One region of the Providencia sp. LY12 genome, then DNA from elsewhere that is predicted to be linked to it. Evidence: predicted binding sites of a transcription regulator. Region 1 holds the regulator's gene; each other region holds the start of a gene.

The links. Region 1 encodes PhoB, which activates phosphate uptake and scavenging genes when phosphate is short. Its sites were predicted from a motif close to CTGTCATAAAACTGNCNNAT; they were not measured.
Region 2: the regulator PhoB is predicted to act here: its motif matches at 2,681-2,700, upstream of phoA (alkaline phosphatase).
Region 3: the regulator PhoB is predicted to act here: its motif matches at 2,601-2,620, upstream of pstS (phosphate ABC transporter substrate-binding protein PstS).

The regions. Positions count from the first base shown of each region.
Region 1 covers NZ_CM172594.1:845,145-851,766, reverse strand. The annotation lists gene brnQ (branched-chain amino acid transport system II carrier protein) at 1-721, opposite strand, end outside; gene phoR (phosphate regulon sensor histidine kinase PhoR) at 1,216-2,535, opposite strand; gene phoB (phosphate regulon transcriptional regulator PhoB) at 2,559-3,248, opposite strand; gene sbcD (exonuclease subunit SbcD) at 3,582-4,796, shown strand; gene ACY3ZI_RS03740 (AAA family ATPase) at 4,799-6,622, shown strand, end outside.
Region 2 covers NZ_CM172594.1:662,971-669,592, reverse strand. The annotation lists gene ACY3ZI_RS02940 (DUF1435 family protein) at 40-294, opposite strand; gene ACY3ZI_RS02935 (GNAT family N-acetyltransferase) at 447-977, opposite strand; gene phoA (alkaline phosphatase) at 1,166-2,605, opposite strand; gene ACY3ZI_RS02925 (DUF3156 family protein) at 2,802-3,407, opposite strand; gene ACY3ZI_RS02920 (APC family permease) at 3,382-4,875, opposite strand; gene ACY3ZI_RS02915 (helix-turn-helix transcriptional regulator) at 5,273-5,941, shown strand; gene ACY3ZI_RS02910 (aldehyde dehydrogenase family protein) at 6,005-6,622, opposite strand, start outside.
Region 3 covers NZ_CM172594.1:282,706-289,327, forward strand. The annotation lists gene greB (transcription elongation factor GreB) at 1-98, shown strand, start outside; gene ompR (osmolarity response regulator transcription factor OmpR) at 213-932, shown strand; gene envZ (two-component system sensor histidine kinase EnvZ) at 929-2,260, shown strand; gene pstS (phosphate ABC transporter substrate-binding protein PstS) at 2,709-3,752, shown strand; gene pstC (phosphate ABC transporter permease PstC) at 3,864-4,820, shown strand; gene pstA (phosphate ABC transporter permease PstA) at 4,823-5,704, shown strand; gene pstB (phosphate ABC transporter ATP-binding protein PstB) at 5,743-6,519, shown strand; gene phoU (phosphate signaling complex protein PhoU) at 6,533-6,622, shown strand, end outside.

The DNA of each region.
Region 1 (6,622 bases):
TTAATAACACACCAGCAATTAATCCTGCCCACATGGTATAGCGAGTTAATAATGATGAGTTTTCAATACCGCGGGAACGCGCCGCATTCACAATGACAATACCAAAAACCATGGCACCTAATGTGTCCATCGTTAAATAGCCATTAATAAAGCCATTGGAAAATGCCATATTTTGGTATTCTGGGGTTGCCAGGATCGGTTCTCCAGCAGGCCACATAACCGCAGCAACGCCTAAAATTGCCAGTGCCAACATTTTGACTGGCGCCAAAATGTGCCCAACACTATCTAGCAATTTACCTGGGTATAACGAAATACCGATCACCAGTACAAAATAGATGGCGCTATAAATCAGCAGTGATATTTCCGATTCACCGCCCAGCAATGGTGCAATACCCACTTTATAAGAAACGGTTGCCGTTCTTGGGGTCGCAAAAAGAGGCCCCACCGATAGATATGCAACGATAGCTAATAGCAGACCGGCAGTTTTACCAATTGGCGTGCTAAGCGCTTCAATACCGCCCCCCACTTTCGCCAATGCAACGACGGTAAGAACAGGAAGACCGACACCTGTGACTAAGAAACCAAGTGCCGCAGTCCAAACTTGTTCACCGGCTTGTAAACCGACCATTGGCGGGAAAATAATATTTCCAGCCCCAACAAACAGCGCAAAGGTCATAAAACCTAAGGCGAGGATATCTCTGGATGATAAACGATGAGCCATATTATGTTAATTTTTAGTAAATTATGAAATAAAAACAGGTCACTTCATCCGTAACCTGTTGGAACATATATGACGAAATAGAGTTCTGATTAACATTACATTAACAACACAAAATGCATGTCTTGGTTAGCTTTGCAATACTAAACATCAAAAAACAGTAAAAATCGCCAATAACTGGCGACAAGTAAAACTTTTATAGGGAAAAAAGGCAAGAGCAAACCCGAAAACAAGAACAATGCACCAAACTAAATTTAAGAACCAGTGATTACTGTCAGTAAAATTGCAATATCCCTTATATATTCAGGCTAAAAAATCATCAATAAAACATTTTTTAACCATACCGAAGAAATATTCACAGAATAAGATGAAGAAAATTGCAGGATAAAATTGAAAATATAGCGTAGGCGTTAGAAATAGCACCAATATAGGATGAAACACAAAACAAAAAACCTTGCTAATACAATGATTTTATTAGCAAGGTTTCAATTTTTCGATTATTTCGCGCTTAATGTATTCACTTTCTTGTCTGACACAATAAACACTGGCGGTAATGTGAATGAAAACTCACTGCCCTTACCAACCTGACTGGTTACGGAGAGCTGGCTACTATGATGCTGAACCGCATGCTTAACAATCGCTAAGCCCAGCCCTGTTCCGCCACCACCTTGTCGAGAGCGCGCTTTATCCACACGATAAAAACGCTCTGTTAAGCGAGGAAGGTGCTCAGTTGGAATTCCTGGACCATTGTCACTCACACTAAACTGCGCGCCATTACTGGTTCGCTGCCATTTTACCTTAATTTTCGTGCCGTCTGGCGTATGGTTTATGGCGTTATACACTAAGTTAGCAACCGCACTTCGTAGCTGCTCTTCATTTCCATGAACTCGAAGTTTTTCATCAATACTGAATTCAAACTCGTGCCGCCCTTGGCTTAAGCTAATCGCTTCTTGTTCAATCATCTTGAGAATGACCGGCATATTAATCTGTTCGTCTAAATTAATTTGAGGGGCAACCTCTATACGGGATAATTGCAGCAATTGCTTCACTAGGTTATCCATTCGATGAGTCTGTTCTTGCATCACCGACAACGCTTTTTTATTCATCGGTGAAGTGCCTTCTTGATCATCCATGACTTCAAGATAACCTTGTATAACCGTTAATGGCGTTCGTAACTCATGGCTCACGTTAGCAAAAAAGTCTCTACGTGCTTTTTCTAGACGGCGTTTTTCAGTCACATCTCGAGCCACCATCAAAAGCTGATCACTTGCATACGGTAAAATTCGAAACTCAACAATTTCGCCACTATTAAGCTCAATCGTCAGTGCTTGGTCATAGTTTTTCACGGTGAAATAACGACTAAAATCAGGATAACGTAGCAAGTTAAAAATATGCTGTCCGTTATCCTCAGGCCAGCGAAAGCCTAGAAGCTGTTGAGCGTGGCGGTTACACCAGAAAATATTGCCTTCGGTGGTCATAATTACCACCGCATCAGGCAAGGATTCAGCTCCGCTGCGAAAGCGCTTAATCAACTGACCTAATTCACGGCGACGCTTACGGTTGCGCTGCTGCATCTGATAGATACCATAAAATATCGGCTCCCATCCCCCTTTGCCATCCGGCGGCAGCATACTTCTATCCAACCAGAGCCAATCTGAAAGTTTTAGCAGGTTATATCCGTGCCAAATGAGTGCTGCGAGCAGTGAAATCACTAATAGCCACGGAAGATGCCCAATAAAAACAGACAGTATCAATGCGGGTAAAATAAATAAAAACAGCCCCCAAATCAGCTGTTTTAAGGATAAGCGTTCAAGCACCCATGTTTCTCCCTAATGGTTTCTCAATAGCGAACAGAGAAGCGGTAGCCAGTACCACGAACCGTTTGCACCATCTTATCATGCCCATCTAACTCTAACGCTTTTCTTAAACGACGAATATGCACATCCACCGTTCTGTCTTCCACATACACGTTTGCGCCCCAAACATAGTTGAGTAACTGTTCGCGGCTATATACTCGCTCTGGATGGGTCATAAAGAAGTGAAGTAACTTGTATTCGGTAGGCCCCATATCAATGGGAATTTCTTTGCTGGTAACGCGATGAGAAGTAGGATCAAGAACTAACCCGTTCATCTCAATAATGTCTTCTGTCGCCATTGGAGAGATACGTCGTAAAATGGCTTTAACTCGAGCTATCAATTCTTTTGGTGAAAATGGTTTGATTAAATAATCATCCGCACCCACTTCTAATCCTTTCACGCGATCTTCTTCTTCGCCCCTTGCAGTTAGCATCATCACGGGGACATCACGCGTGGCACTATCACGCTTCATATGTTTAATGACTTGGATACCGGAACCACCGGGGATCATCCAGTCCAATAACACTAAATCAGGAAGGGGATCAACCAATTGCGCTATTGCAGAATCATAATCATCAGCCTCTGTGGGCTGAAAACCATTCTGTTCCAATACAAAACAAACCATTTCTCGGATGGGCGCTTCATCTTCAACGACTAGAATGCGTCTTGCCATGATTGTTCCTGTAAATAAGAAGAGATTTTTAATGTGACCGCATTATGCGTCAGTTTTGTGACAGAATTATGAATATCTTAACGCGCATTCAAGATCTATCATTAGATTAACAGCTTAATGTCATGTAAGTGAAATATTAACACCACATCTGGCTATCATTGCGAAGCGCTTCGCAACTCTCTTATTTTTACTGTTTAATTTGCCATACCTTTGCTTTCACTGAACCTATATACAGTATACTGTGACACAGCAAACCAAATGGTTTGAGTATTAGTATAAAGCATCAGAATATTAATATAGTAAAAGCGTCATAATTACAGGAACCGCTAGCTCATGCGCATCATCCACACTTCAGACTGGCATTTAGGTCAGTATTTTTTCACTAAAAACCGATCTGCTGAACACCAACACTTTTTGCGTTGGTTAATAGAACAAGTCAAACAGTACCAAGTGGATGCCCTGATTGTGGCTGGTGATGTCTTTGATACTGGCGCTCCGCCAAGTTATGCGCGTGAACTCTACAACCAGTTTATTGTTGATTTACAAAAAACAGGCTGCCAATTAGTTATCTTGAGTGGTAACCATGATTCTGTCTCTGTTTTGAATGAATCCAGCGCGTTATTACGCTATTTAAATACTCACGTTATCACATCAAACAGCGAATCCCCTGTTATCACATTGAAAGATAAGCAAGGGAACCCAAATGGACTGGTGTGTGCGATCCCCTTTTTGCGACCACGAGATATCCAAGTCAGCATTGCAGGGCAAAGCAGTGAAGAGAAACAACTTTCATTACAAAATGCCATTCATGAACACTACCAAAGCTGTTATCAAAAAGCCGTTGAGCTACGCGCTGAGCTGGGCTTAGATATCCCGATTATTGCCACGGGACATTTGACCGTCGTCGGTGCAGAACTGACAGACTCCGTGCGTGAGATTTATATCGGCACATTGGATGCCTTTCCTTCCGGCGCATTCCCACCTGCGGATTATATTGCACTCGGACACATCCATCGCCCTCAACTAATTGGTGGGCAAGCGCATATTCGCTACAGCGGCTCTCCGATTTCACTCAGTTTTGATGAGTCACAACAACAAAAGAGTGTCTGCTTAGTGGAATTTAATCAGCACCAATTTGCTAATGTCACTTTGCTGCCAATTCCCGTTTTCCAGCCGCTATTGAGTTTAAAAGGCTCTTTGAAAGAACTACAAAAACAATTAATGGACTTACCTGTCCAAGAAAATGAGCTCCCTATTTGGTTAGATATTGAAGTCGCCACCCAAGACTATCTTGGTGATATCCAACAACGTATTGAAGCTCTTACTCAAGAACGTCCTGTCGAAGTTGTTCGTTTACGCCGAGCTCGGCGGGTACAAACAGGTCAAAACCTCACGCCGCAGAATGAAACATTAAGTGAACTGACTGCCGAAGAAGTTTTTACTCGACGACTTACCGAAGAGTCATTGGAAGACAAAGCGTTAGAGCAGCGTTTATTGCAGCTTTTCAAGCAATCCTACGCCAACTTACGCAATGAGCAGGGAGAATAACTTTGAAAATCTTAAGCTTACGCCTGAAAAACATTAACTCCCTAAAAGGTGAATGGAAGATTGATTTCACGGAAGAGCCTTTTGCCAGTAATGGGTTATTTGCCATCACAGGCGCGACTGGCGCGGGAAAAACCACGTTATTGGATGCCATCTGCCTAGCACTTTACCACCAGACTCCACGGTTAGGCGCAATATCAAAAAGCAAAAATGAGTTAATGACCCGCCATACGGGTGAATGTTTAGCAGAAGTCGAGTTTGAAGTTAAAGGCATCGCTTATCGCGCATTTTGGAGCCAACGCAGAGCAAACAATAAACCTGATGGTAACCTGCAAGATGCAAAAGCAGAGCTAGCAACCGTCGCTGATGGGCAGATCATCGCAGAAAAAATCAGTGAAGTGCGTGAAAAAATTGTGCAAATCACCGGACTAGATTTTGGGCGTTTCACAAAATCCATTTTGCTCTCCCAAGGGGATTTTGCTGCCTTTTTAAATGCAACCGAAAAAGAGCGCGCCGATTTGCTGGAAGAGATCACCGGCACCGAAATTTACAGCCAGATTTCGGTGTATATTTTTAACCAACATAAACAAGCTAAAACCGATCTCGATATTCTTCGGGCACAAGCCAGTAGCATTAACTTACTCACTGAAGCTGAACATCAAGAACTGGTTGAAAAACAGCAACAATATTCAGCGCAAGAACAGCAACTGAATCAGAATAAAAACCACCATCAGCAAGCCCTAACATGGCACCAGCAACATCAACAACTGGTGCAAAATACCCAGCGATTACAGATTGCACAGCAGCAAGCTCTACAGCAATATCAAGCCGCCGAACCCCGCTTACATAAGCTGGCACAAAGCGCCCCAGCAGAAGCGCTACGCCCTGATTGGTTGGCAGTACAAAGCTTGCAAACCCAACTCGATGAACAGACCCAAAAACAGCAGCGCACCACATTACTTTTAGAAGACGCTCAAAAGCAGCGCTTGCCATTAGTTGCCCAACATACTCAAGCTCAGTTGGAGCAAAACCAATATAAAGAGTGGGTACAAAAAGCCACGGCGATGATTGATAACGAAGTGCGCCCACTCGACAATTTGCTCGCACAACTTAACCAGCAAAAAATCCAGCTAACTGAGCAGTTAAACCAACTAAATGGCGAATATTTACAGAAAAAATCGATTATAGAAAATATTCAGCAGAAAATTCTTCATGCTAATAATGAATTGAATAAAACCCAGTTATTTCTACAAGAACATCAAAATGATGCCCAGATTGTCGCGCAACTTGGAAGCTGGCAGCAGCAAGGGAAGTTTATTTATGAATTCACAGAACGCCTAACCCAAAATCAGCAAAAGCAGAAAGCTATCCACCAAGAATGGCAAACCCTACAACAGGTTCAACAGCAAAAAGCCAAAGAATCTCAACAGGCTCAAAGCCATTTAGAAGAGCAGCATTCTCGCTTTAATCAGCTTGAAAAGCAGTTTCAGGAATATAAAGAAAAGCATAATATCGAGGAAATTAAAGCAGCAATTTCACAGCAGCAAGAGCGTTTGCAGCATGCGAAAATACTGCCTGTTTTACTGACTCAACATGAGGAAAAACAGCTGCAATTACAGTCACAAACACAGTTGCAAAACCAACTCAGCGAATCTATCAACCTATTAGAGCAACAGGTTGCCATTACGCAAGATAGAGTGACTCAGCTCCTACCTCAACGACAAATTTTGGAGCAAAAACTTCAGCTAGAACAAAAAATTGTCAGCTTAGAACATGAGCGCCAACAGCTCATTGAAGGAGATGCATGCCCTCTTTGTGGCTCATTGGAG
Region 2 (6,622 bases), 180 kb from region 1:
TCGCGCAATACTCCTAGCCTAAATATCGCTTAGACAATCTTAGCTTCGCATAATAAAAATCAGCAAGAAACAACCTAAAGACATCACTGCTGGAATAATTAATAAACGGCGAGAACCTCGATTAAACAGCATGCCAGCCGTCGCAATCATCAAGGTGATCATCGCCACTTTCAGTGGATCAAACCCCATATTGCTCAGCAGATACATAATACTCAGTAATACCACCGCGAAGACGCCCCACAAACCAGCGCCAATACGCCGCAACCCAGTTGCTTTTGATACGCTAGTTCCCATAACGTCTCCCATTTATAGCTAACGAGTCTTTAGCTAACTCTTAATTAGCCTATAATTTCGCTAAAGATGATAATGATTATCAATAATATCTGCGTTTCTATAAAAATCAATCAAATTTTTGTGAGGAAAATATTTCCCCTACGGTAAAAATATCACTCAAAAGTACAAACAAAGTGAATATCTTCAGGCTCTAGCGCAAACAGCACAGGATCGGGCTTTTCGAGCAGTTCACAGCCCATATATTGATAAAAATGCACCGTATTTTCGGAAGGGGTTGCAGAAACATACAACCCACCAGCGCCTTTCTTCAACGCCCTCTGCTGGCAAAGTTTGAAAAGCTGGCCGCCCAGCCCTTCACCACGATATTGGTGGCTAACATGAAGAAAAGAGAGCTGCAACAGATCCTGATTTTCCCCTCGCCATACATTATCTAAACTCGCTGCGGCGATCAGTTTTTCATTATCAAAAATACCAAAGAAAACAGCACCATTATCATAACTTTCCAGCAAATGCGGGGTGTATGCATCGGTTTCACCTTCCGGCCAACCTTTCATATCAAAACGTTGAGCGGAAAGAACTAACTCTCCTTGTTGGTGAAGATAAAGGTGTTCAATCAATTCAGTTCTATCAATCGACCACACATTTGGGATCTCATCCCGCGTGAGCTCGCGTGTTATTCTCATTTTTATTGGTCTCTTAATGCTTGTATAAAGGCTATATAAATCGGATACATAGAGAGCATACAGGCTACACAATCAAAAAGAAATCAGGGCATGAGGAAGGAAACTTAATGAGGATTTATTGGACTTTATAAACAAAAAAGTTCTCTGTAGCATCCTGCCGCAGAGAACTTTTAACTACAGGGGTTGGTTTATTGCTTCAATCCCATCGCATCGCGCATGGTAAAGAACAAATCGGTTTGGTCAGTCAGACCCATTACGTTCGCGGCATGTGGACCATAGGCTGCTACACGTAGCTGAGCACCTGTATGCTCCTGTGAATCTTCTTCTTCAGAGTTACCGTAGTTCACGGTCATCACGGTACCATCTTTAGTAATCAGCGCTTGAGTTAAGCCTGATGATTTAGTTCCGTCTGGAATAATTTGACTAGAATGCGAGTGGTCAGCGGTCACGATAACCAGCGTATCACCGTGCTTCTTAGCAAAATCTAAGCCCACTTGTACCGCTTGGTCCAGCGAGACAGTCTCACCAATTTGACCACATGGGTTCGCTTTATGATCCTGCTTATCGATAGAAGCGCTTTCAACTTGTAAGAAGAAGCCATTCGGATTTACTTTCAATAAATCAATCGCTTTTTCAGTCATTTGCGCTAATGTCGGTGCATTCGGGTCTAGTTTAGAATTCGGTTTACACTCTAATGCTGCATTATTTAAGTTACCGTGATAAGTGGCTTTTGGACCTTCCCACGCCACAGTCATGTTGCCATCATGGAACAGACCTAACACAGGTTTATCTTGGTTAGCTTCTTTGATTGCATCGAGTGACTTAGCATCACGAACGATAGTGAAGCCTCGCTCTTCCGCTTGTTTTTCCAAGGTTTTCCCTTTGTAATCACCCGCTTTAGCTTCCTGCTTAAAACTTTTCGCACCGCCACCTAATGTGACATCGGCACGAGTGATCATTAACTGTTCAGAGATAGAACCACGACCGCCATTTTCCAGCGCATTGGTTGCACACTTTTCGCTGGTCTCTTCAGGACCGTAACATTTGCGCCCCGTCACATGAGCAAACTGAGCCGCTGGCGTTGCATCTTGGATCTCAGATGTCGTTACGTTACCCGTTGCTTTACCATTCCGTTTCGCAATTTCAATCAATGTGTCATGGTCTTTACCAAATACATCAATCCCTAAAGCGCCGTTATAGGTTTTCACACCGGATGACCATGCTGTTGCAGATGCCGCAGAATCAGTTACATAGTCTGGTTTTTGTGTTTTCTTATCTAATGCGTAATGGGTGTATTGTCCAGTGATTGGCAATGCATCGATTCCTTTAAAGAAACCGCCAGCCCCTTCAGCATAGTTACGTGCGACAGTAATTTCAGAATCCCCCATACCATCGCCGATAAATAAAATGACGTTCTTTGCTTGACCATTATGCAGTGCCGCTTTCATGATATCCGTCTGTTCAGTCGATAAACGGCGAGCACCACCAAATTTAGTGATATCCCCTTTTGCAGCGCGACTTTCTGAAACTGCATCATTTTTATCCGCGGCATAAGCGGGGATTGCAGTTCCTAAAATTAACGTACTTACAGCGACGGCTAACATAGATTTCATAAAATTACCTGTCATAACTTTTATCCTTGCCAATCAATAAAAAGAAGAGTGAATATACTTCGAATAATTGACCAGCATGCTAGAGCAGCCAGATGACAGTTGAATGACGGTTTTATGTCGATATAAAGATGATTGTCATAAACATAGCAGCCATAAACATAACAATCATAAAAGCGAAACGCCCAATCAGGGCGTTATCGATGAGAAAAAATTATTGATGAGGTGTTTGTTGGCTCATGAGTTGAGAAATCAGCTGTAGTGCGCTTAATAAGCGATGTCGCTGCTGATCAGTCAAACGTAAATAACGCCGAGCAGCAGGGATCCGACTAACCATTTCAGAAGCTGTGTAAGGCTCAATTTCGCAACGCCAAACGCCATTTTTGACAGCAATATGACAGTGAGTGAAATCTAGCTCTTCGAAAGTTTGGCGGATCACGGGGTACTGCTCTAAGCTTTCGACCAAAAATTTCCCTTCCGTTTGTTGAGTCGTGAACTGAACGTGTTTTTTCCGCGCTGACCCTGCTGTTTTCACATCAATCTGTGCCACCAGCGCACTGTCACATTTTCCCGAAACTGCAAAGCGACTATGCACAATAAACGCCATAAACAAGGTTTTCACACGCTCAGTCACTTCCACTTTAATACCTTGAGGCAATTGGATGAGCAACACTCCAGGCGCCTCCCACTCACAAACATAAGGAGCGATATCTTTCTCAATCCGATTTAAAGTTAACCCAGCTTGATACCCTGTCGGGAGGCGTTTTTGAGTTAACCTTTTCCACCATGGTGACTTAGGCAAGGTTACGTAAAGGCTCAAGTTCCACCTCCTCTGCATTGTCATCGTCAAATGAGTTGGACAATACTTGTTCAACCGGAACGGGCTTAAATGGATTCACTTTCTGCACTAACACGGTCCAACCTAATGCATAACTCGCGGTTAATCCCAACATAATGGCAAATGGAATATACACGTCCGCTTTATTCATGCCCGGCGGCGTGATGTAAACAATCGCTAGAATAATCCCCACACTCGAAATAATTTGAGGGATAGGGAAGAATGGTGAGCGATAAGCACGATGCAAATCAGGGCGACGAATACGTAATAACACCACAGAAATCGTCACTAATAAGTATGCCGTTCCCCACGAGCACACAGCCGCCAGCACCAACGGGATAATACGGTCTAAATCCCCTTGGATAGCAAATGCGTGTAAACATGGGATCATCACCGCCACTAAAATACCAAACACTGGCGTTTTAAAGCGAGGGTGTAAATAAGCGAACACTTTTGGTAATGCACCATCTAATGCCATGCCGTAAAGAATGCGTGGAACTGCCGCCATCAATGTATTGATAGTTGCCCCACCCGCCAGCAATAAGGCGATTCCAATCCAGTATTTACCGAAGTCACCCATAATTTGCCCAGCAAACGCAGGAATAGCCATCGGTGTTTCTAATAGGCTCACACCATTTTGAGGGTCAACAATCACGTTTTCGACTTGGTTTGTCAGTGCCGCACCAAACAGGAACATACAGAATGCCACGCCACATAAACCAATCGCCATCGCACGCGGGATCACTTTGGCTGAATTTTTAATTTCCGGCGCCATCGGTGTCACTAATTCACAGCCGACAAACATAAACATCGCCATTCCCACAAAGCTAAGAACAAGGGTCGGGTCAGAAATATTCAGCCCTTGACCAAACCAGCCTTCTGCAGAAACATGGAATGGCATCAGCAGCCCACAAATACTGAAAATCACCAACGTGCTCCACATTGCAAAAGTGAGCACCACTTCCACTTTGCCGAAAGCTTCGATACCAAATGCATTCAATAAGCCGAATGCCACAACTAAACCAACCCCCACCATCCAAGAGGAGTTATTGGTTTCCAGCACTGTATTCAGGCTTTCAAAGTTCACTAACGCCATAATCCCGGACAAAATGGTCTCTGCTGTACCTGCAAAAACGTGAACTATCAGATAGGCAGACAGTGCCCCTGTAATCGCCCAAAAGCGCCCCATACCGCAGGAGATATAGTCGTAAACAGAACCGGAGGTCGGTAAAATTGCCGCCGCTTCGGAGAATGTGGTTAATTGAGCCTGCATCATGATAAAGCTCAGTAAAACAGCTAAGGCAAAAGTATCACCGCCGATCCCAAAACCACTGGTTACAGTGAGGATCACAGGGCTTGCCATAATCACGCCAACCGAACTGGCGAGCGTTGTTGGAAAGCCAACCTTACCTTTTTCAATGTGTGATGTTAATTTTGAGGATAAATTCATTTTGCTTCCCTCTCTCTGCTCACAGCCCAAATTGTGAATTTTTTGTAAAAATGAAGTGACTGCATTCTCACTATAGAAATAAGCCTAAACATCTCGCCATCGTCCTTTAGAACGATACCCAGAGAGAGGGGAGCACACAGAGCCCAAAACGAAAAGTACCCTTTTAAAACTCAAATAATATAATAATCATTGAAATATCAATGGTTAGTAAAAAATAACCTCATTAACATATTAACAAACACACTACGAAAGATACCCAAAGGCAGTAAACTCCCTTTAAACGATAAAAAACAAGTTTTAAATAGTGTAACCACGCTCACGTTATTAACATGTTTACTTTATGTTAATCGAATTAAATTGCATGATAGTAAGCTGTATATTTTGATGGGGTATGATGATGGTTCAACCGCTATTTAGTGAGAGTCAACAGGGCTTAATCGACTGCTGCCTAAATACAATTGCCCATATCATTCCTATTTCTGCGGCGGTTTATTATCTAGTAAATGAGCACTGGCAGCCAGAAAACCATGTACTGTATGGAATTTCTGCGCGTATGCATGAAGAGTATCTCTCTGCCTTTTCCCAGCACGATCCTCTACATCCCGACCATTTTCGTGGTGAGGATCTCCGTTTAGTGAAGATGCCAGTGGAAATGCGTCAGCACGATCAAACCTTCTTCCATGATTTTATGCAGCCAAACCATATCGCAGATATGGCAGAGATTTTTATTCGCCGTAAAAATAAGATTGTGGCGGGAATTTCCGTGCTACGCGATACGCCATTTACGCCGGAAGAGGTGATTAGGCTCAATGCAATCTTACCAATTGCGGAGCTTATGACATTTGATGTGCGACCCGATTCTCTGGTTTCCTATACCCCGAAAGAGCAAGAAATTATTCATTTAGTGCGAGAAGGCGCCAGTAATAAGCGTATTGCGCTGCTGTTGGGTGTTTCGCTTTCCACTGTAAAAACCCATCTACGCAATATTTTTACCAAAGCCAATGTGAGCAACCGGACAGAATTAGTTTCCTCCGGATTTATACTGCGCCAAGATAAAATTTTATAAAAAATCCCGGCGCATTGGCCGGGAAAACTGTTGCTTTACAGAAAAAACAAAACCACTAACGCTCTAATAACGCACCATGACGGACTTTAATTCAGTGTAGTGCTCGATGAATGCACTACCAAATTCACGACCAATTCCAGAGGACTTAATACCACCGAAAGGCACTGCTGGGTCGAGGAAGGTGTGCATATTCACCCAAACGGTTCCTGCTTCAATTTGTGAAACCATGCGCATTGCTTTGCTGAGATCATTTGTCCATACGCTCGCAGCCAAGCCAAATGGCGTGCTATTCATCATCGTAATCAGCTCTTCTTCATCATCATAAGCCAAGAAAGTGCCGATAGGACCAAATGTCTCTTCTTTCATTAATACATCATCAGGGCCATTTGCACGAATAATCGTAGGCGGTACAAAGTAACCCGCTCCAGCAATTGGCTGCCCGCCATAGACAATTTCACTGCCATCTTGGCGTGCTTTTTCAAATAGGCTTAAGATCTTATCGTAATGGGCTTTATTGGCTAATGGTCCCATTTCTGTGGTTTCATCCAATGGCGAGCCAACCTTCATTGCCGATAAACGCGTTTTTAGCGCTTCCAGAACCGTATCCATCAATTTAGATGGAATATAGAAACGCTCTGCCGCTGCGCAGATTTGCCCTTGGTTTAAATAACCCGCTTCAAT
Region 3 (6,622 bases), 560 kb from region 1:
TTGGCAAGCAGGTTGATGATGAAGTGGTCGTTACAACGCCGGGCGGAAAAGTCACGTATTTTGTGCTAGAGATTAGCTATAAACCATTAATCAGTTAACGAGTAAAATGATTCATTAAAGTTAGTGTTAATGGTAAATTAATGGCATGAATATTATTTTTGTTACTTTCATCAGCAGAATAATTCTAAAATTCCACACTTTGGGGGCTATAAATGCAGGAAAGTTATAAAGTTCTCGTCGTCGATGATGATATGCGTTTACGTGCTCTGCTTGAACGTTACCTCACCGAGCAGGGTTTTCAGGTAAGAAGTGCAGCGAATGCTGAACAGATGGACAGGATCCTAACACGGGAATCTATTCATTTAATCGTATTGGACTTAATGCTTCCTGGGGAAGATGGCTTATCTATTTGCCGTCGTTTACGTAGTCAAAATAACCCAATTCCAATCATTATGGTTACCGCGAAAGGCGAAGAAGTTGACCGTATTGTGGGCTTAGAAATTGGTGCGGATGACTATATCCCTAAACCGTTTAACCCTCGTGAACTGTTAGCGCGTATTCGTGCGGTGCTGCGTCGCCAAGCGAACGAGTTACCGGGTGCACCATCGCAAGATGATGCCGTCATCACTTTTGGTAAATTTAAATTGAACCTCGGAACCCGTGAAATGTTCCAAGGCGAAGAAAATATGCCATTAACCAGTGGTGAGTTTGCGGTGTTGAAAGTATTAGTTTCTTATCCACGCGAACCATTATCTCGTGACAAGCTGATGAGTTTGGCTCGAGGTCGTGAATACAGTGCGATGGAACGTTCTATCGACGTTCAAATTTCACGTTTACGCCGTATGATTGAAGAAGATCCTGCGCACCCACGTTACATTCAAACCGTTTGGGGCTTAGGATACGTATTTGTTCCAGATGGAAGTAAAGCATGAAGCGACTGAGGTTCTCACGACGTAGTACATTTTCTCGCTCGTTATTTTTGTTTGTCGCACTCCTGTTCGCAAGCCTTGTGACCAGCTACATGGTTGTATTGAATTTTGTTGTGATGCCAAGCTTACAGCAGTTCAATAAAGTGCTTGCCTATGAAGTACGTACATTGATGACAGAGAAAATGGTTCTACAAGATGGAACCTCAGTGCGAGTTTCACCCGCATTACGTAAAAAAATCTACAATGAGCTCGGTATTACCTTTTACGCCCATTCAGCGGCGATGGAAGAGGGATTAAACTGGGCAAAAGAGTATGATTTTCTAAGTGAAAACATGTCGGAATACTTGGGTGGCAAGGCCAGCGTGCATCTGGAGCTTGGGCGTGAGTATCCGATATTGTGGTTAACATCCTACCTAGCACCAGATATTTGGGTGCGCGTTCCACTCACCGAAATCGGCCAAAATCAGTTTTCTCAAGTTTTCCGCTATACACTCACGGTCTTTCTCACGATTTTTGCGGGGGTTTGGCTCTATATTCGCTATCAAAACAAGCCATTATTAGAGCTGGAATATCACGCGGGTGAGGTCGGTAAGGGGCATGTTATGCCGCCGATGCAAGAGAAAGGTGCCACAGAGGTTCGCGCGGCTATTCGCTCGTTCAACCATATGGCGGCAGGGATAAAATCCCTCGAAAATGACCGCACTGTATTAATGGCAGGGGTCAGCCATGACCTTCGAACGCCACTGACGCGAATTCGTCTCGCAACGGAAATGATGGGACCAGAAGATGGCTATCTCGCTGAATCTATCAACAAAGATATTGAAGAGTGCGACGCAATAATCGGCCAATTCATGTCTTACCTGAAAACAGGGCAAGAGATGGATATGGAGTTCTGCGACCTCAACGCTATCCTCAACGAAGCTGTTGTTGCTGAAACCAACGTCGTGGGAGAAATTGAAACCAATTTAGTCTCAGGACCAGTGATGTTCAACGGTAACCATCTTGCTATCAAACGCGCGATTACCAACATGATAGTCAACGCTTATCGCTACGGAAATGGCTGGATCAAAGTCAGCAGTGGTAAAAATGAAGATTATGTTTGGTTCCAAGTTGAAGATGATGGCGCGGGGATCAAAGAAGAAGACATTCAACGCCTATTCCAGCCGTTCGTACAGGGTGAAAAAGCCCGTAGCAACAAAGGTACAGGGCTGGGGCTCGCGATAATTCGCAGGATTATAGATGCTCACGAAGGGAATATTGAGATCCATAAAAGTGAGCGTGGCGGGTTTGCTATTCGAGCCTTGCTCCCTCTCAAAGAACGCGAAGACTAAATATCTCGTCGTATTTCAACTTGTAGGGGTGTTGACTACGCTCAGCTACTCAGGTCACATACTAATGTATGCTCCCTGAGATATCTTTGCTTGTCGCCTACCTACAAGCTGAAATACTTAGAGATATACTGTGTAGATAGAAAGATAGAAAGATAGAAAGATAGAAAGAAAGATAGAAAGAGAAATAAATTTTTTCATTTATGACAATATGTCATATTCCAAACGCTAAGCTGTCACATTCGCTGTTCTTATTTAGTTTGTTGAAAAATAAGTAAATAATCATTTTTGTACCATTCTGCTACACTTAATCATGTCGATAAAATCTGCAAATGTCATAAAACTGTCATAAAGCTGACATATTGCCGTAACTCAATTGTCCTATTTTCCCTACCGTGACATACACCCAATAATTTAATACTTGATTATTTCTTACATCCCCGGAGGGATTATGAAAATGATGCGTACCACACTAGCAAGCGTAATGGCAGCAACCTTATCTCTGACTGCAATGTCTTCTTTTGCTGCTACCAGCCTGACCGGAGCTGGCGCGACATTCCCTGCTCCTGTTTATGCGAAGTGGGCAGATACTTATCAGAAAGAAACAGGTAATAAAATTAACTATCAGGGGATCGGTTCTTCTGGTGGTGTAAAACAGATTAATGCAAAAACAGTTGATTTCGGTGCGTCTGATGCGCCATTGACTGATGAAAAACTCAAAGAAGACGGCTTATTCCAATTCCCAACCGTGATTGGTGGTGTGGTTTTAGCGGTAAACGTTAAAGGCATCGAATCTAATCAACTGGTTCTTGATGGTAAAACTCTGGGCGACATCTACTTAGGCAAAATTGCAAAATGGAATGACCCAGCCATCGCAAAACTGAATCCAAACGTAAAATTACCTGACCAAAACATCGCTGTAGTTCGCCGCTCTGATGGTTCTGGTACCACATTCGTCTTCACAAGCTACTTAGCAAAAGTTAGCTCAAACTGGAAAGATGAAGTGGGTGCAGGTTCAACGGTTAACTGGCCGAAAAATAGCGTAGGCGGTAAAGGTAACGACGGCGTTGCAGCCTTTGTTCAACGTCTGCCAGGCTCTATCGGTTATGTAGAATATGCTTACGCAAAACAGAATAATCTTGCGTATACTAAGCTGGTTTCTGCAGATGGCCAGCCAGTTTCACCAACAGGTGAAAGCTTCAGCGCAGCAGCGAAAAAAGTAGATTGGTCTAAATCATTTGCACAAGACCTGACTAACCGTGAAGGCGCTAACGCATGGCCAATTACCTCTACCACATTCATCTTAGTTCACAATCAACAAGCGGATGCTGAGAAAGGTAAAGCGGTTCTTGATTTCTTCAACTGGGCTTACGACAAAGGTGGTAAACAAGCAGAAGCATTAGATTATGCTGTGTTACCTCAAGAAGTTGTGACCGCAGTACGTGCAGCATGGAAAACAGAAGTAAAAGATAGCCAAGGTAAAGCACTGTTCTAAGTGCCCCTCGGGTTGGAAAAGGGTAAGCGGGGGCTGAGGAATAGCTCCCGCTTATTCACCGTAGTAACGTAAGTCCTACTGAAAAGTAGGCATGGAATGAGAACAAAGCGCATGGCCGAAAAAATAACGGCATTCAAAGCCCCTAGTAAATCGGGCGACGTGATTTTTAGTGCATTAGTCAAAATAGCAGCGCTAATCACTCTCCTCATGCTTGGTGGCATTATTATTTCCCTGATTTTCGCATCTTGGCCAAGTATGCAGAAATTCGGATTTTCGTTTTTGTGGAACAAAGAGTGGGATGCGCCAGCAGAACAGTTTGGTGCATTAGTGCCTATCTACGGCACCATCGTTACATCATTAATCGCTCTGATTATCGCCGTGCCAGTGAGTTTTGGTATCGCACTATTCTTAACAGAGCTAGCGCCTAACTGGTTAAAACGTCCATTAGGTATTGCGATTGAGCTTCTCGCGGCTATCCCAAGTATTGTTTACGGTATGTGGGGGCTGTTTGTCTTCGCTCCATTATTTGCAGAATACTTCCAAGAACCGGTTGGTAATGTCATGTCGAGCATTCCAATTGTTGGCGAACTTTTCTCAGGCCCTGCGTTTGGTATCGGTATTCTTGCGGCAGGTATTATCCTTGCCATTATGATCATTCCTTACATCGCCTCGGTAATGCGCGATGTGTTTGAACAAACTCCTGTGATGATGAAAGAGTCAGCCTACGGAATTGGCTGTACCACATGGGAAGTGATTTGGAACATCGTTCTGCCTTATACCCGTAATGGGGTGATTGGCGGGGTGATGCTGGGGCTAGGTCGTGCATTGGGAGAAACCATGGCGGTGACATTCGTCATTGGTAACACTTACCAGCTCGATAGCCCTTCACTGTTTATGCCGGGTAACAGTATTACCTCTGCGCTGGCGAACGAATTTGCTGAAGCGGAAAGTGGTTTACACACCGCAGCGCTGATGGAACTTGGTTTAATTCTGTTTGTGATTACCTTCATTGTTCTGGCGATTTCCAAGCTGATGGTAATGCGCCTTGCTAAGAATGAGGGACGCTAATTATGTCGAATTATGAACCTGTTGTAGTGAATCAAAAAGAACGCGCACGCCGCCAAGCATGGCGTCGTCAAGTCAACAGAATGGCATTATTAGTCTCCATGCTGACGATGGCGTTTGGTCTGTTCTGGCTAGTGTGGATTTTATTCTCCACGGTAACCAAAGGGATTGATGGCATGTCCCTCAATCTGTTTACTGAAATGACTCCGCCGCCAAATACAGAAGGCGGTGGTTTGGCGAACGCCATTGTGGGAAGTGGATTGCTTATCTTGTGGGCGACTGTTATCGGGACTCCATTAGGGATTTTAGCGGGTATCTACTTAGCGGAATATGGTCGCAAATCGTGGTTAGCTTCGGTGACGCGTTTTATTAACGACATTCTGTTATCTGCGCCTTCAATTGTGGTTGGTCTGTTTGTTTACACCATTGTGGTGGCTCAAATGCAGCATTTCTCGGGTTGGGCGGGGGTAATTGCACTTGCATTACTGCAAATCCCAATTGTTATTCGTACCACTGAGAACATGTTGAAGCTCGTGCCTGATAGCCTGCGTGAAGCGGCATATGCACTGGGTACACCAAAATGGAAAATGATTTTATCCATTACATTAAAAGCATCTGTATCTGGGATTATTACCGGTATTTTGCTGGCTATCGCGCGTATTGCGGGGGAAACCGCACCGCTGCTGTTTACGTCACTCTCGAACCAATTCTGGAGCACCGACATGAATGAGCCAATTGCTAACTTACCAGTGACTATCTTCAAATTTGCAATGAGTCCGTTCTCTGAATGGCAGCAATTAGCATGGGCAGGGGTTCTCCTAATCACCTTATGTGTCCTGTTAATCAATATCATTGCCCGTGTTGTGTTTGCACAGAAAAAACACTAATCCCAGACGAATAAAAGAATTGATAGAGAGAAGTAGCCATGATTAATGCAAACGATATTGCAAACAGTAAAATTAAAGTTCGTGACCTTAACTTCTACTATGGAAAGTTTCACGCGCTGAAGAATATCTCTTTAGACATTGAAAAGAACAAAGTGACTGCGTTTATCGGCCCATCAGGTTGTGGTAAATCCACGCTGCTGCGTACCTTCAACAAAATGTACGAACTGTATGGTGAGCAACGCGCAGAAGGCGAAATTTTACTGGATGGTCAAAACATCCTGACTGATAAACAAGACATCGCGTTATTACGTGCAAAAGTCGGTATGGTGTTCCAAAAACCAACGCCATTCCCGATGTCTATCTACGACAATATCGCGTTCGGTGTGCGTTTGTTTGAAAAGCTGTCCCGCGTCGAAATGGACGAGCGTGTGCAGTGGGCGCTAACAAAAGCGGCACTGTGGAATGAAACCAAAGATAAACTTCACCAAAGCGGCTATAGCCTCTCTGGTGGTCAGCAACAGCGTCTGTGTATTGCGCGTGGTATCGCCATTCGCCCAGAAGTTCTGTTACTCGATGAGCCATGTTCTGCTCTGGACCCAATTTCAACGGGGCGTATTGAAGAGTTGATCAGCGAATTGAAATCAGAATATACCGTGGTGATCGTTACTCACAACATGCAACAAGCGGCGCGCTGCTCTGATTACACGGCATTTATGTACTTGGGTGAGTTGGTGGAATTTAATAACACTGACAAGATGTTTACCACCCCAGAAATGAAACAAACTGAAGATTATATTACTGGCCGCTACGGTTGATATGGAGCCGACGATGGATACGCTGAACCACAACAAACATATATCAGGGCAGTTCAACGCTGAACTGGAACATATCCATACTGAGTTGATGACCATGGGAGGG